One region of the Streptomyces sp. NPDC018019 genome, then DNA from elsewhere that is predicted to be linked to it. Evidence: riboswitches for the same ligand, from Rfam matches in the RefSeq annotation. Region 1 holds a riboswitch; the other holds the start of a gene.
What was found. Region 1 has a riboswitch for S-adenosylmethionine ahead of ACH4FX_RS15200 (aminotransferase class V-fold PLP-dependent enzyme). Riboswitches for the same ligand answer to the same signal wherever they lie in the genome.

Region 1 (8,218 bases):
CCGAAGGACTCCGCGGTGAGCGCCACGACCCGGCGCCGTACGCCCTCGGGCAACGGACGGTCGAGCACCTCGTCCGCCTCGGCCGCACCGGCCTCGGCATCGCGCTCCGCCCCCGCAGGCCCTTCTGGACGCTCCACCACTGCTGCATCGCTCCGATCTCAGGCGCTCGACTCAGGCGCTCGCGCCCGGCCGGTCGACCAGCTCGATCTGGTCGACCGCGTTGCACCAGCGGCAGCGCACGGACTCGATGCTCTCACTGCGCACCTCGCGCTCCTCCACCTTCGGCTCCCCGGCGAGGTCGAAGTGGAAGTACTCCACGGCCTCCGACCGGCGGGTCACGTCGAAGCGCGTCAGGTTGCCGCACAGCGTGCAGCGCCACCGGGTCCCGGCCGTCGGCAGGGGAACAGCCATGGTGTCGTCCTCTTTCGTCACGCTCGGGGGAGCGGGGCTCGTGCTGTCGTTCGGGGGCTTCCCGCGGTGCGCCGTCGGACTGCGGAAGTACGCGGGGGTACTGCCCGTTACCCTACGGCCTGACGCCGGTACGGCGCGGGCCCGCCCGGTGGGCGGGACGCGGCGAGGCGCTCTGTCCCGAATGCCCTCATTGAGCCATGATCACTTCATGACGGACCCGCCCCTGTTCCCCCGGAAGCCGCGCGCCCGCTCGGTGCTGTCCGTTTTCTCCCGCATGACGAACGTCCTGATCGCCGTGTGCTGCGTCCTCTTCGTCATCGGGCCCGCCTCCGGCCTCAACGGCATATACGGCACCGGCGACGCCGTCGTCCAGGCCCAGACCGCGTACTTCGAACGCTGGGGCGTCATCCCGCGCGACCTGTGGAGCGGCTCGCCGCACGCCCTGCTCACCCCGCTGACCGCCCTGTTCGTGCACGGCAGCTGGCTGCACCTGCTGGGCAACGTGCTCTTCCTCCACGTCTTCGGCGGCATGGCCGAGGACCGCATGGGCCGGCTGCCGTTCACCGTCTTCTACATCGTGACCGGCTACCTGGCCCTGATGGGGTACGCGGCCGCGCACGCCGCGTCCGGCCAGACCCTGGTCGGCGCCTCCGGAGCGATCTCCGGGGTGCTGGGGGCGTTCCTGTACCTCTTCCCCAAGGCCCGGGTCACCAGTCTCTACCCGTTCCTCTTCTTCCTGCCGCTGCGCTTCCCCGCCTGGATCGTGCTGCTGTTCTGGTTCGTCCTCCAGTGGATCGCCGCGCAGCGCGACCCCAGCACCCCGGGCGTGGCCTACCTGGCCCATGTCGTGGGCTTCGCGGTGGGCTTCCTGTACGCCTGGGTGCGGTACCGGCCGGTCCCCTGTCCGCCGCGGGACGCCGCCGCGGCCCCCGGTAGTGTGGGGTCCGCCGGAACGGCGAAGCAGCAGGCGACCGAGGGAGAGAGCCAGCCGTGATCACTTCGATCGTGCTCATCAGGACCAGCGTGGACCGCATCCCGGAGATCGCGGAGAAGATCGCCGCGCTGGAGGGCGTCAGCGAGGTCTACTCGGTCACCGGTGCGTACGACCTGATCGCGATGGTGCGGGTCGCCCAGCACGACGATCTGGCGGACGTCATCCCCGGCCGGATCAGCAAGGTGCCGGGGGTGGCCTCCACGGAGACGCACATCGCGTTCCGCACGTACTCCCAGCACGACCTCGAAGCGGCCTTCGCCATCGGCCTGGACGCCTGACCGGAGCCCTGCCTCGCCCGAAAACGCCAGCCGCGGCGGCCCGGCTCCTGTGGGCCGCCGCGGCTGCGGCACGGGCGTCTGTGCACGCCCGCGCCGTTGTCACCCGCACCGCGGCGCCCGGACAGCGGAGCGCCGCGGCAGGGTGGTCCAGAGGGGCTACGCGGCCGCGGTGTCCGGCACGCAGCGCCCGCCCTCGGTGCGGTAGCTCCACCGCGCACCGTCCCTCACCAGCTCCTTGACCGCCCGTACGAAGCGGTCCACGTGCTCGTCGGGCGTACCGGCGCCGAAACTCACCCGGACGGCGTTCAGCGACTGCTCCCCCGGCGCGCCTTCCGGCGCGCCGCACTCGCCGGGGGCCTGCGACGTCGCGCCCAGCAGGGTCCGTACGAGCGGGTGCGCGCAGAACAGCCCGTCGCGCACGCCGACCCCGTACTCGGCCGAGAGCGCCGCCGCGAAGTGCGAGCTGTTCCAGCCCTCGACCACGAAGGACAGCACGCCCACCCGCGGCGCGTCGTCCCCGAACAGCGACAGCACGGTGACCTCGGGCACCTCGGCGAGGCCCGCCCGCACCCGCTCGACCAGCCGCTGCTCACGGGCGGCCAGGCGCTCGAAGCCCGCCTCGGTAAGGGCCTTGCAGGCGGCGGCGATGGCGTGGACGCCGATGACGTTCGGCGAGCCGGCCTCGTGGCGGGCCTCGGTGGTGTGCCACTCGACGTCCACCCCGCCGTCGGCGCGGCGCGCGACGGTGCGGCTGGCGCCGCCGCCCGCGAGGTACGGCTCCGCCTCCTGGAGCCAGTCCGCGCGCCCGGCCAGCACCCCGGCGCCGAACGGCGCGTACAGCTTGTGGCCGGAGAAGGCCACCCAGTCCACGTCCAGCTCCGCGATGTCCACCGGGTGGTGCGGGGCGAGCTGGGCGGCGTCCAGCACGATCCGCGCGCCGTGCGCGTGCGCCGCCACGGCCAGTTCCCGCACGGGCCACAGCTCACCGGTGACGTTGGAGGCCCCGGTCACGCACACCAGGGCGTTGCCGTAGGGCTCGCGCTCCGCCAGCGCCCGCTCCAGCGTGTCCACCGCCTGCTGGGGCGTGCGGGGCGCGTCGAGGTAGGTCACCGCCACGTCCGCACGCCGCTCCCAGGGCAGCAGCGAGGCGTGGTGCTCGGTCTCGAAGACGAAGACCCGGGTGTCCTCGGGCAGGACCGCGGCCAGCAGGTTGAGCGAGTCGGTGGTGGAACGGGTGAAGACCACCTGGTCCCCCTCCCGGCACCCGAGGAAGCCGGCCACCTCGGCCCGGCTGTTCTCGAACAGGTCGGTGGAGAGCTGCGAGAGGTAGCCGGCGCCGCGGTGCACGCTGCCGTAGTACGGGGCGTACGCGGCCACGTCGTCCCAGACGCGCTGGAGCGCCGGGGCGCTGGCGGCGATGTCCAGCGCCGCGTACTCGACCTCGCCGCCGGTGACGAGCGGGACCAGGACGTCGCGCCCCAGCACGGGCAGCGGGGCGCAGACGGCGGCGTCGGTGGCGACAGCGGAAACAGGCATGGCGAACTCCCGTGAAGGCAGGGCGACTTCGCTGCGGGGCCCACACGCCGGAGCGGGGCCGGCCGGCAGCGGTGATAAGGAAAAGGGGTGCGGAAAACGGGGCCGGACGGCCCTAACGCATTCGCTGGATCACGGGAGATCTCCCTCAAGGACCAGGATCCCTGGCACGAGGGATCCGCGCTTGCCGCAGACCTCGCTGCCTGCGGCCTGGTCATCACCCGGGGCACCCCGCCACGGACGGAGGGTTGCCGGACAGCGGGCCGGGGCCGTAGTCGCTGTCACTCGTGACCTGGGCAGCATCATGCCACACGATCGGAGGTACGCAAGGCCCGGTCCGCATCCCGGACCGGGCCCCGCGGCACACCACCGCCGTATCAGGCGTTGCTGGCCGCCACCCACCGCTCCAGCGCCCGGCGGGCGGCGCCGGAGTCGATGGACTCGGCGGCCTTCGCGATGCCCGCCGCGATCTGCTCGGTCAGCGGCGCCCCGGACGGCTCCAGCGCCACCAGCGCCGCCGCCGAGTTGAGCAGCACCGCGTCGCGCACCGGCCCCGGCTCGCCGCCCAGCAGGCGACGCGCCACGTCCGCGTTGTACGAGGCGTCGGCGCCGCGCAGCGCCTCCACGGGCACCAGGCCGATCCCCACGTCCCGTGGGTCGAAGGTCTCCTCGCGTACGGCGCCGTCCCGGACCACCCACACCTTCGACGTGGCGGTGGTGGTCAGCTCGTCGAGTCCGTCGTCGCCGCGGAAGACCAGCGCGCTGGAGCCGCGTTCGGCCAGCACGCCCGCCAGGATCGGCGCCATCCGCGCGTCCGCGACACCGGTGGCCTGGGCGCGGACCTGCGCCGGGTTGGTCAGCGGGCCCAGCACGTTGAAGGTCGTACGGATGCCCAGCTCGCGCCGTGCGGCGGCGACGTGCCGCAGCGAGGGGTGGAACTTCACCGCGAAGCAGAAGGTGATGCCGGCCTCCTCGGCCACCTCGACGACCCGGCGCGGCGTCAGGTCCAGGTTCACGCCCAGTTTCTCCAGCACGTCGGAGGCGCCGCTGGCCGACGAGGCGGCACGGTTGCCGTGCTTGACGACCTTCGCGCCGGTGCCGGCCACCACGATCGAGGACATGGTGGAGATGTTGACGGTCTTGGCGCCGTCGCCGCCGGTGCCGACGATGTCCACGCTCGGGCCCGGCACCTCGATGAGGTTGGCGTGCGCGTACATCGTCCGGACCAGGCCGGAGATCTCGGCGACGGTCTCGCCCTTGGCCCGCAGCGCCACCGCGAACCCGGCGATCTGCGCGTCGGTGGCCTCGCCGCGCATGATCCGGTCCATCGCCCACGCGGTGTCGTCGGCGCTCAGGTCACGGCCCTGGAGGAGGGCGTCCAGGACGGCCGGCCAGGTGTGGGCCGCCACGCTGCCGCCGCCACCCGGGGTCACAACGTTCATGGTCCACACTCCTGGATTCGTGTCCTGCTGGTGCCGAAACCCTATCCGGCGCCGCGGCATGCCGAAGGGCCCCGTCCGAGGTACGGAAGGGGCCCTTTGGGTGGCGTGCTCACGCGGGGGTACTGCCGTGCGTCACACGGCGGGGATCAGTGGTGGCCGTGGCCGCTGGTGATCTCCTTGTACTCCTCGACGGTCGGCTTCGGGATGACGTTGCCCTCGCCGTAGTAGCCCTTGGAGAGCTTGGCGCGGAGCTTCGTGGACCGCTTGACCTTCCGCTCGACACCGTTCTCGTCGACCTCGGGGCCGATTTCGAGCGGCTTGGGCTGCTCGTGCTGGGTGAGCGTGTGCAGCTGCTCCTGGTTGAGCGGCTCGTGCACCTCGATGAACTCACCGTGCGGCAGCCGCTTGATGATGCCGGACTCGCGTCCGTGCAGCACCTTGTCGCGGTCGCGGCGCTGGAGACCCAGGCAGATCCGCTTGGTGACGATGAAGGCGAGCACCGGCCCGACGAAGAAGCCGATCCGGACGAACCAGGTCAGGGCGTTCAGCGACAGGTGGAAGTGGGTGGCCCACAGGTCGTTGCCACCGCCGACGAGCATGATGAGGTAGGCGGTCAGCCAGGCCACACCGAAGCCGGTACGCGTCGGGGCGTTGCGCGGGCGGTCCAGGATGTGGTGCTCGCGCTTGTCGCCGGTGACCCAGGACTCGACGAACGGGTAGACCGCGATCGCCACCAGCACCAGCGGGAAGATCAGGATCGGGATCAGCACACCGAAGTTGATGGTGTGGCCCCAGATGTTCCACTCCCAGCCGGGCATCACACGGATCAGGCCCTCGGCGAAGCCCATGTACCAGTCGGGCTGGGCGCCGGTGGAGACCTGGTCGGGCCGGTACGGGCCGATGGCCCACACCGGGTTGATGCTGGCGACCGCCGCGATCACCGAGATCACGCCGAAGACCAGGAAGAAGAAGCCTCCGGCCTTGGCCATGTAGACCGGCAGCAGCGGCATGCCGACGACGTTCTTGTTGGTCTTGCCGGCACCCGGGAACTGCGTGTGCTTGTGGTAGAAGACCAGGATCAGGTGCGCCACCAGCAGGCCGAGCATGATGCCGGGCAGCAGCAGCACGTGGATCGTGAAGAACCTGGGGATGATGTCGTGCCCCGGGAACTCCCCGCCGAAGATGAACATCTGCAGGTACGAGCCGATGAGCGGCATCGCCAGGATGACACCCTCGATGAACCGGACACCGGTGCCGGAGAGCAGGTCGTCCGGCAGCGAGTAGCCGGTGAAGCCGGTGAACATGCCCAGCACCAGCAGCAGGAAGCCGAACAGCCAGTTGACCTCGCGCGGCTTGCGGAAGGCGCCGGTGAAGAACACCCGCATCATGTGCACCATCATGCCGCCGATGAAGACCAGGGCGGCCCAGTGGTGGATCTGCCGGATGAGCAGACCGCCGCGCACGTCGAAGCTGATGTCCAGCGTCGACTCGAACGCCTGCGTCATCCGGATCCCGTGCATGGGCACGTACGAGCCGTGGTAGGTCACCTCGGCCATGCTCGGGTGGAAGAACAGCGTCAGGTAGACGCCGGTCAGGATGATGATGATGAAGCTGTAGAGGCAGATCTCACCCAGCATGAAGGACCAGTGGTCCGGGAAGATCTTGCGCATGTTGGCCTTGGCGAGGCTGTAGATGCCCAGCCGGCCGTCCGCCCAGTCGGCGATCCGCTCGCCCCGCGGCGCCTGGCCGCGGCGCGTGGTGGTCGCGCTCGTCTCGTTACTCATCCGCGCTCCCAGAAGCTCGGGCCGACGGGCTCCGCGAAGTCGCTTACGGCTTCGAGGAAGCCGTCCTTCACCGTGATGTGCAGCTGCGGCAGGGCGTGTCCGGCGGGGCCGAAGATGACGCGTCCGCCGTCGGACAGGTCGAAGGTCGACTGGTGGCAGGGGCACAGCACGTGGTGCGTCTGCTGCTCGTACAGGCTGATCGGGCAGCCCACGTGGGTGCAGATCTTCGAGTACGCGACGATGCCCTCGTGCGACCAGTCCAGTTCCTGCTTGTCCTTGATGTTCTGCGGCTGGATCCGCACGAGCATCAGGGCGTCCTTGGCGATCTTGCTGTTGAAGTCCTCGTCGTCCTCCTCCAGGCCCTCGGGCTTGGCGAAGGTGAGGGAGCCGACCGCGATGTCCTCGGGACGCAGCGGGAGGTTGGTGGACTGGTTGACCAGGCGGACGCCCTTCTTCCAGCCCGTGGTGCGCAGCTTCTTCTCCGGCAGCGGACCGAGGTCGCGCAGCAGCACGACACCGGACAGCGGCACCACGGCCAGCGCGCCGAACATGGTGTTGCGGATCAGCTTGCGGCGGCCGATGCCGGACTCCTTCGCGCCCTGCGCGAAGTCCTCCATGACCTTGGCCTTGACCTCGGGGGCCGCCTCGATCGGGTGCCGGTCGTCGGCGACCTCCTCGTCGGACATCAGCGTGCGGGCCCAGTGGACCGCGCCGGCGCCGATGCAGAAGAGGGCCACACCCAGCGTCAGGCCCAGTGCGAAGTTCAGCGCGCTGACGTGGCCGAACGGCCAGATGTAGGTGATCTGGTCGACCGGGAAGATCACATACGAGGCGATGAAGCCGACCGTGGCCAGTATCGACAGGGTGAACAGCAGGGCGACGGTGCGCTCGGAGCGCCTGGCGGCCCGCTCGTCGATGTCCTGGATGCGGTGCTCGTGGGGCGGCAGCCCCGGGTCGGCGAACGGGTTGTCCACCGTGTCCACCGCACCGCCGTGAGCCGTTTCCCGCTCACCGGGGAGGTTCTTTTCTGGCACGTCTTCGTGTCGTCCAGTCTCACTCATGACTTCTTGGCCTTCGTAGTCCGGGCTGCGACCCAGATGGCGACCGCGATCAGCGCGCCCAGGCCGGCGATCCAACCGAAGAGGCCCTCGCTGACAGGTCCGAGACCGCCCAGGCCCAGACCACCGGGGCTGGGGGTGTCGTCGCTGTTGACGGCGCCGAGGTAGGACACGATGTCCTTCTTGTTCTGCGGGGACAGCGAGCCGTCACCGAACGAAGGCATGTTCTGCGGGCCGGTCTCCATGGCCTCGTAGATGTGCTTCGGGTCCACGCCTTCGAGCGTCGGTGCGAACTTGCCGTTGGTCAGGGCACCGCCCTTGCCGGTGAAGTTGTGGCACTGCGCGCAGTTCGTACGGAACAGCTCACCGCCCTTGGCGATGTCCGCACCGTCCTTGCTGTACTGGTCCTTGCTCGGCACGTTCGGGCCGGCGCCCAGGGACGCGACGTACGCGGCGAGCTGGTCGATCTCGGCCTGGCTGTAGATGTTCTTCTTCCGCGGCACCTGGGCGCCGGGCTGCTGCGCCGGCATCCGGCCGGTACCGACCTGGAAGTCGACGGCGGCGGCGCCCACGCCGACCAGGCTCGGGCCGTCGGAGGTGCCCTGACCGCCGGTGCCGTGGCAGCTGGCGCAGCCGACGGCGAAGAGCTTCTTGCCCTCCTTGATGGCAAGAGACTGGGCGGTGTCATCGGCCTGAGCCTTGTCCGCGGGCGCGAACG
Region 2 (8,218 bases), on a different contig from region 1:
GCCCGCGCCGCCGAGGGTGATGGCGGTGGCGACACCGGCGATGTTGCCCGTACCGACCCGCGCCGCCGCGGAGATGGTGAAGGCGCCGAAGGACGAGACCGGCTTGGAGCCGTCCGCCCGGGGCTGCGACCGGTCCCTGAGCACGCGCAGCATTTCCGGGAAGAGCCGCAGCTGTACGGCCTTGGAACGGACCGTGAAATACAGGCCCGCGCAGACCACCAGCGGTATCAGCAGGTAGGTCCACAGACCGTCGTTGACGGCGACGATCAGGGAGTCGAGCGTGCTCATGGGCGTCCTTAAGGGGGCGTCCGGGGTGCGGGGGGCGGCCGTACCGGAAGATCACCTTCCGGCAAGGCTCCGGAAAGTATGGCCGCCATGTCCATACCGGGACCAGCGCCGCCTTACATGCCGTATCTCACAGAAAGCGACATACCGCCGAGGCGGCCCGGCGGTGCCCGCTCACAGGGCGCAGCCGTGCAGCCCGCCGTCGACGACCAGGTCCTGCCCGTTGACGTACGCCGCTTCGCCGGAGGCCAGGAAGGCGACCGCGGCGGCGATCTCCTCGGGATGCGCGAACCGGCCCGCCGCCGTCTGCGCCCGCAGCCTCTCCGCCTCCGCCGGATCGATGTCCGAGCCCGCGAACATCGGCGTGTCGACGTAGCCGGGGCTGACCGAGTTGACGCGGATACGGCGCCCGGCGAGCGCCGCCGCGAGCGTGCGCGCGAGGTTGTGCGCGGCGGCCTTGGTCGCGGAGTGCAGGGTGGCGTCCGCCTGCCCGCGCTGGATGAGCGACGAGGCGTTGATGACGACTGCGCCACCGTCCCGCAGCAGCGGCAGCGCGCGCTGGACGGTGAAGAAGACGCCCTTGAAGTTCACGCCGACCGCACGGTCGAAGTCGGCCTCGGTGATCTCTTCGAAGGGGGCCGCGGCGTACACCCCGGCGTTGGCGAAGATGATGTCGAGGCGCCCGAAGCGCTCGCGCACGGCCTGCACCACGGCGTCGAGGTCGGCGACGGAGGCGGTGTCGGCCCGTACGGCCAGCACCCGGTCCGCGGCGGCGCCCGCCACCCCCGTGCTGCCGCCCGCGACGGCCGTCTCACCGCCCGTCACCGCCGCTTCCGCCCGTTCCCGCAGGTGCGCGGCGGCGGTGTCGAGGCGGCGCGCGTCGCGTCCGCACACCACCACCCGCGCGCCGTCCGCGAGCAGCCGCCGCGCGGCCGCCAGGCCCACACCGCTGCTGCCGCCGGTGATCAGCGCGACGGTGTCCGCGTCGAACCGGTCCGGTCGGGCGGTCTGCCCGTTTCGAGTCGTCATGGGGGTTCGTGTACCCGTCACCCGGGGGCCACGCAAGGACCGCCGTACCCAACCGCCGTGCCCGACCGTCGGACCTCAGCCGTACGGAGCCGGGCGCCCGCCGGGCACGGACCCGGACGCGCGCCGGTCCCGGGCGCCTGCCGGGCCCGAAAACGCCGCCGGGGCGGCACCCCCCTGGGAGGAGGGGTACCGCCCCGGCGAACCAAGGACAGGTGATCCGGGAGGATCAGAAGTCCATGTCACCGCCCGGCATGCCGCCCGGAGCAGCCGCGGCGGCCTTCTCCGGCTTGTCGGCGATGACGGCCTCGGTGGTCAGGAACAGCGCGGCGATCGACGCGGCGTTCTGCAGCGCGGAGCGCGTGACCTTGGCGGGGTCGATGATGCCCTCGGCGATCATGTCGACGTACTCGCCGGTCGCGGCGTTCAGACCGTGGCCGACGGCCAGGTTGCGCACCTTCTCCACGACGACGCCGCCCTCGAGGCCGCCGTTGACGGAGATCTGCTTGAGCGGGGCCTCCAGCGCCAGCTTCACCGCGGCGGCACCGGTGGCCTCGTCACCCTCCAGCTCCAGCTTCTCGAAGACCGAGGAGGCCTGCAGCAGGGCGACGCCACCGCCGGCGACGATGCCCTCCTCGACGGCCGCCTTCGCGTTGCGCACGGCGTCCTCGATGCGGTGCTTGCGCTCCTTGAGCTCGACCTCGGTGGCGGCACCGGCCTTGATGACGGCCACGCCGCCGGCCAGCTTCGCCAGGCGCTCCTGGAGCTTCTCGCGGTCGTAGTCCGAGTCGCTGTTCTCGATCTCGGCGCGGATCTGGTTGACGCGGCCCTGGACCTGCTCGCTGTCGCCGGCACCGTCGACGATGGTGGTCTCGTCCTTGGTGATGACGACCTTGCGGGCGCGGCCGAGCAGGTCGAGACCGGCGTTCTCCAGCTTGAGGCCGACCTCCTCGGAGATGACCGTGCCACCGGTGAGGATGGCGATGTCGCCGAGCATGGCCTTGCGGCGGTCGCCGAAGCCCGGGGCCTTGACCGCGACGGACTTGAAGGTGCCGCGGATCTTGTTGACGACCAGGGTCGACAGGGCCTCGCCCTCGACGTCCTCGGCGATGATCAGCAGCGGCTTGCCCGACTGCATGACCTTCTCCAGCAGCGGAAGGAGGTCCTTCACGTTGGAGATCTTCGAGTTGACGATGAGGATGTACGGGTCGTCGAGCGACGCCTCCATCCGCTCCATGTCGGTGGCGAAGTACGCCGAGATGTAGCCCTTGTCGAAGCGCATACCCTCGGTGAGCTCCAGCTCCAGACCGAAGGTCTGGGACTCCTCGACGGTGATGACGCCTTCCTTGCCGACCTTGTCCATGGCCTCGGCGATCAGCTCGCCGATCTGGGTGTCGGCGGCGGAGATGGAGGCGGTCGAGGCGATCTGCTCCTTGGTCTCCACGTCCTTGGCCTGCTCCAGCAGGGCGGCGGAGACGGCCTCGACGGCGCGCTCGATGCCGCGCTTGAGCGCCATCGGGTTGGCGCCGGCGGCGACGTTGCGCAGGCCCTCGCGGACCAGGGCCTGGGCCAGGACGGTCGCGGTCGTCGTGCCGTCACCGGCGACGTCGTCCGTCTTCTTCGCGACCTCCTTGACCAGCTCGGCGCCGATCTTCTCGTACGGGTCTTCGAGCTCGATCTCCTTGGCGATGGACACACCATCGTTGGTGATCGTGGGGGCGCCCCACTTCTTCTCGAGGACGACGTTACGGCCCTTGGGGCCGAGGGTGACCTTGACGGCGTCGGCGAGCTGGTTCATCCCGCGCTCGAGACCGCGCCGTGCCTCCTCGTCGAACGCGATGATCTTGGCCATGTGAAGTGGTCCTCCCGGACTGGGGGTCCCCCCGGACGGAGTCTGGGGGAGGGTGGATACTCCGGACCGCGCTGGCGCCCGCGACGGACGGTCTGCGACCCTGTGGTTCCTTGCCCCACCGGCCCGCCGACCTCACCGAGTCGGTCCTTAGCTGTCACTCTCACTCGTAGAGTGCTAACGCAATGATTAGCACTCGACCCACGAGAGTGCAAGCGCGTTGGCGAGAGCTCTCCCCCGGCGCGACAACCGTCAAACCGGGCACGGCCGGATGGCCCGGCGCGCCCCGCGGCGTCCGGGCCGCATACAGAAGGTCCGCGCCTCCCCAAGGAGACGCGGACCCTCGTACGCAGCAGTCGGTCGGCGCTTCAGCCGGCCACGCGGACCATGTCCGCCTGCGGCCCTTTCTGGCCCTGCGAGATCTCGAACTCGACCCGCTGGCCCTCCTCAAGGGTGCGGTAGCCGTCCATCTGGATCGCGCTGTAGTGGACGAAAACATCCGCACCACCGTCGACCGCGATGAAGCCGTACCCCTTCTCCGCGTTGAACCACTTGACGGTGCCCTGAGCCATGCCTAACTCCCCTATTACTGGCCCTTGCACAGGACCGCACTCCGCGGACCCGGGTCAGACCTCACCCCCCGACAGGAGGGGGTGTGCGCCGGAACGCGTCGACCGCCGCTGAATGTATCTGTCCAACTGCCCAGCGCAACAGGTCAATCGGACGAGAATTCTGCGTGCGAACAATCGCAAAAATGCGGATATATGCCCATACTCCTGGGCAAGTCGGGCCGGGCATAGCTCACCAACGCGACAATTCATGTCCACACTTCGCCCACAACTTGCCGGGGTCTTCTCTGCGCTCGGCACGCGTACGACGAGGGATCACCACAACTGTATCGCCTTTAACAACACGGAATCGCCCCGTCCGCTTCGTGGCGGACGGGGCGATTCCGGCCGTCGGCCCCGGAAAGGGCCGGAAAGAATCCTTACGGCTTCCTGGCGCTCAGCAGCCGCCGGCCACCGCCGGAATGATCGAGACGCCCGCGCCGTCCGGGGTCGGGGTCTGAAGGCCCTGCTCGAAGCGCACGTCGTCGTCGTTGACGTAGACGTTCACGAAGCGGCGCAGCTTGCCGGTGTCGTCCAGGACGCGCGCCGCGATCCCGGAGTGGTTCTTCTCCAGGTCCGCGATGACCTCGGAGAGGTTCGCGCCCTCGGCGGGCACCTCGGCCCGGCCGCCGGTGTAGGTGCGCAGGATGGTCGGGATGCGGACGTTGACGCTCATGGTGTTCTGCCTTCCGGCTTGCGGGCGGGATGCGGGAGGGAGGGACGGGACGGGTGGCGGTCAGCCCGCCAGGCCGGCCGCGCGGAACGCGTCCAGGCTCGGCCGGATGGTGGCCGTCGGCCCGGTGGTCGGCGCGACCGCGTCCAGCGTCTTGAGGCCGTCCCCGGTGTTCAGCACGACGGTGGTCAGCGCCGGGTCGAGCAGGCCGTTCTCGATCAGCTTCTCGGTGACGCCCACGGTCACCCCGCCGGCGGTCTCCGCGAAGATGCCCTCCGTACGGGCCAGCAGCTTGATCGCGTCGACCACCTGCGCGTCGGTGACGTCCTCGACGGCGCCGCCGGTGCGCCGGGCGATGTCGAGCACGTACGGGCCGTCGGCCGGGTTGCCGATCGCCAGCGACTTGGCGATGGTGTCCGGCTTCTGCGGCCGTACCACGTCGTGGCCCGCCTTGAAGGCGGTGGAGACCGGCGAGCAGCCCTCGGCCTGGGCGCCGAAGATCTTGTACGGCCGGTCCTCGACCAGCCCGAGCGCGATCAGCTCCTTCAGCCCCTTGTCGATCTTCGTGAGCTGGGAGCCGGAGGCGATCGGGATGACGATCTGGTCCGGCAGCCGCCAGCCGAGCTGCTCGCAGATCTCGTAGGCGAGGGTCTTGGAGCCCTCTCCGTAGTACGGGCGCAGATTGACGTTGACGAAGCCCCAGCCCTCGCCGAGCGGGTCGCCGATCAGCTCCGAGCAGAAGCGGTTGACATCGTCGTAGGTGCCCTCGATGCCGACCAGCTCGCCGCCGTAGACCGCGGCCATGACGACCTTGCCCGCCTCCAGGTCGTGCGGGATGAACACGCAGGAGCGGAAACCGGCGCGGGCCGCGGCGGCGCCCACCGCGCCGGCCAGGTTGCCGGTGGAGGAGCAGGACAGGGTGGTGAAGCCGAAGGCGCGGGCGGCCTCGACGGCGATGGCGACGACCCGGTCCTTGAAGGAGTGGGTCGGGTTGCCGGAGTCGTCCTTGACGTACAGGCCGCCGGTGACGCCCAGCTCGCGGGCCAGGTTGTCGGCCTTGACCAGCTTGGTCAGGCCGGGGTTGAGGTTGGGCTTGGCCGCCACGTCGGCGGGGACGGGCAGCAGCGGCGCGTACCGCCAGATGCTGTTGGGGCCCGCCTCGATCCGCTTGCGCAGCCCCTCGGGGTCGCCCGCCGGCAGGTCGTACGCCACTTCCAGGGGCCCGAAGCAGACGGCGCAGGCGAAGATCGGTCCGAGGTCGAAGCGCTCGCCGCACTCGCGGCAGGACAGGGCGACGGCGGGGCCCAGGGAGACCGTGGTGGAGAGGGTGCTTTCGGGGGATTGCACAGCCATGGAGGCGAGGCCCTTTCTCCTCATCTTCCTCGCGGCGCATCTCGCCACGAGACGGAATTGGCACCTTCCCTAGCCGGAGCCCCGCGGTCCGCGGCGGGCGCGGAGACGAGACGGCTGGAGGGTTGCCGGGGCTTCAACGGGCCGTGTCCCTCTGCCCCTCTGGATGAGCGGTATGGCGCTGGGCCGGGGCCCAGGCGTTTGTCGCGGCGACCCCGGCATGTCCGGGGCGATCGCGTTGTTCAAGACTGTAGCCGAAGGGCCGGGCGGTTGAGACAGCCGTCCGCACCGCGAGATGGATCACATCGCTGGTCCGGGAACGAAGGAGACGCGCAGGTGCTGGAAGAGGTGGAGCGCTGGCTGGCCAGCCGGTCCTGGTCGGCCGCCGACCGCCCGCTCGACCGGCTGCTGGCCGCCAAGCGCGAGACGGGGCAGACGGTCTCCGTCGTGCTGCCGGCGCTCGACGAGGAGGCGACGGTCGGCGCGATCGTCGAGGCGATCCGTACGGAGCTGATGACACCGTCGGTGCCGCTCGTCGACGAGCTGGTGGTGCTGGACTCCGGGTCCACGGACGGCACGGCCAAGGTCGCGGCCGAGGCGGGCGCGCGGGTGGTCCACCGGGACGAGGTGCTGCCGCGGCTGCCCGCGCTGCCCGGCAAGGGCGAGGTGCTGTGGCGCTCCCTGCTGGTCACCCGCGGTGACATCGTCTGCTTCGTCGACGCCGACCTGCGCGAGTTCTCCGCCACGTTCGTCTCCGGGATCGTCGGGCCGCTGCTGACCGACCCGGGCGTGCAGTTCGTCAAGGGGATGTACGACCGGCCGCTGGGCGAGGCGGCGGGGCAGGGCGGCCGGGTCACCGAGCTGGTCGCCCGGCCGCTGCTGAACCTGCACTGGCCGCAGCTGGCCGGATTCGTGCAGCCGCTGGGCGGCGAGTACGCGGCCCGCCGGTCGCTGCTGGAGCGGCTGCCGTTCCCGGTGGGCTACGGCGTGGAGCTGGGCCTGCTGGTCGACGCGCTGCACACGGCCGGGCTGGACGCGCTGGCCCAGGTCGACGTCGGGGTGCGCAAGCACCGCCACCAGGGCGGCCAGGCGCTCGGCCGGATGGCGGCGGCGATCTACCGCACCGCGCAGCTGCGGCTGGCGCGCGGCCACCTGGTGCGCCCGCGGCTGACCCAGTTCGAGCGCGGCGAGGCCGGTTTCGTACCGCGCACCTGGGACGTGGACACCGAGGAGCGGCCGCCGATGGCGGAGATACCGGAGTACGCGGAGCGCCGCGCGGCCTGAGCCGGGGCCGGGTCGGGGCGCTCCCGGCACAGAGCCGGAGAAGCCCTCCGGGTACCTCGCCGGCCACCGCGGAAAACCGTGACGTCCGCCCTGGGCGCCGCACGTTTGAGCGGATCTGTCGCGGGCTAGTCTCGCAGCATGGTCTCCGCGCGTTCTGGTGCCCAGGTTCTCGTCGCGTCCAATCGCGGCCCGGTCTCGTACACGAAGGGGGAGGACGGCTCGCTCACCGCCAAACGGGGCGGCGGCGGGCTGGTCTCCGGTCTCTCCGCCATCGGCTCCGACGGGGCGGTGTGGGTGTGCGCCGCCCTCGGGGACGGCGACCGTGTGGCCGCCCGGCGCGCCGGCGGCCACCTGGACACCGCCGACACGGGCGGGCAGCACGTGCGCATGCTGGACATCCCCGCCGATGTCTTCACCGACGCCTACAACGGCATCGCGAACTCGGTGCTCTGGTTCGTCCACCACCTGCTCTACCAGACACCGCTGGAGCCGTCCTTCGACGAGGGTTTCCGCGCCCGGTGGGCGTCGTACGAGGCGTACAACGCGGCCTTCGCGGACGCGCTCGCCGACGAGGCCGCGCCCGGTGCCGTGGTGCTGGTGCAGGACTACCACCTCGCGCTGGTCCCCGGCCTGCTCCGCGCCCGCCGCCCCGACCTGCGCATCGGGCACTTCTCGCACACGCCGTGGGCGCCCGCCGACTACTTCCGGATGCTGCCGGACGACGTGGCCGAGGCGGTGCTGCTCGGGATGCTGGGCGGCGACCGGGCGGCGTTCCTGACGCGCCGCTGGGCCGAGGCGTTCGCGGAGTGCTGCGTGGCGGTGCTGGGCGCCGAGGTCACGCACGGGGACGACGGGCTGAGCGTCACCCACGCGGGCCGTACGACCCGGCTCGGCGTGCACGGGCTGGGCGCGGACGCGGAGTTCCTGCGGGAGCGGGCGCACCGGCCGGACGTGGACGAGCGGCTGGCCGCGCTGCGCGAGCAGATCGGCGGCGAGGACCGCAGGACGATCGTCCGGGTGGACCGTACGGAGCTGTCGAAGAACATCGTGCGCGGGCTGCGCGCGTACCGGGCGCTGCTGGCCGGTCGCCCCGAGTGGCGCGAGCGCGTCGTGCACGTGGCGTTCGCCTACCCCTCCCGGCAG

Region 2: linked by a shared signal. The riboswitch ahead of thrC (threonine synthase) and the one ahead of ACH4FX_RS15200 (aminotransferase class V-fold PLP-dependent enzyme) in region 1 are both predicted to bind S-adenosylmethionine.

The regions. Positions count from the first base shown of each region.
Region 1 is NZ_JBIRGD010000007.1:296,276-304,493, reverse strand. It holds gene ACH4FX_RS15220 (NYN domain-containing protein) at 1-137, opposite strand, end outside; gene ACH4FX_RS15215 (hypothetical protein) at 172-411, opposite strand; gene ACH4FX_RS15210 (rhomboid family intramembrane serine protease) at 686-1,405, shown strand; gene ACH4FX_RS15205 (Lrp/AsnC family transcriptional regulator) at 1,402-1,683, shown strand; gene ACH4FX_RS15200 (aminotransferase class V-fold PLP-dependent enzyme) at 1,840-3,219, opposite strand; SAM riboswitch class IV at 3,392-3,509, opposite strand; gene trpD (anthranilate phosphoribosyltransferase) at 3,594-4,658, opposite strand; gene ACH4FX_RS15190 (cytochrome bc complex cytochrome b subunit) at 4,805-6,442, opposite strand; gene ACH4FX_RS15185 (Rieske 2Fe-2S domain-containing protein) at 6,439-7,503, opposite strand; gene ACH4FX_RS15180 (c-type cytochrome) at 7,500-8,218, opposite strand, start outside.
Region 2 is NZ_JBIRGD010000005.1:128,883-137,100, forward strand. It holds gene ACH4FX_RS10625 (alanine/glycine:cation symporter family protein) at 1-288, opposite strand, end outside; gene ACH4FX_RS10630 (SDR family NAD(P)-dependent oxidoreductase) at 460-1,314, opposite strand; gene groL (chaperonin GroEL) at 1,541-3,163, opposite strand; gene ACH4FX_RS10640 (cold-shock protein) at 3,529-3,732, opposite strand; gene ACH4FX_RS10645 (MoaD/ThiS family protein) at 4,166-4,444, opposite strand; gene thrC (threonine synthase) at 4,505-5,794, opposite strand; SAM riboswitch class I at 5,812-5,964, opposite strand; gene ACH4FX_RS10655 (glucosyl-3-phosphoglycerate synthase) at 6,128-7,075, shown strand; gene ACH4FX_RS10660 (trehalose-6-phosphate synthase) at 7,214-8,218, shown strand, end outside.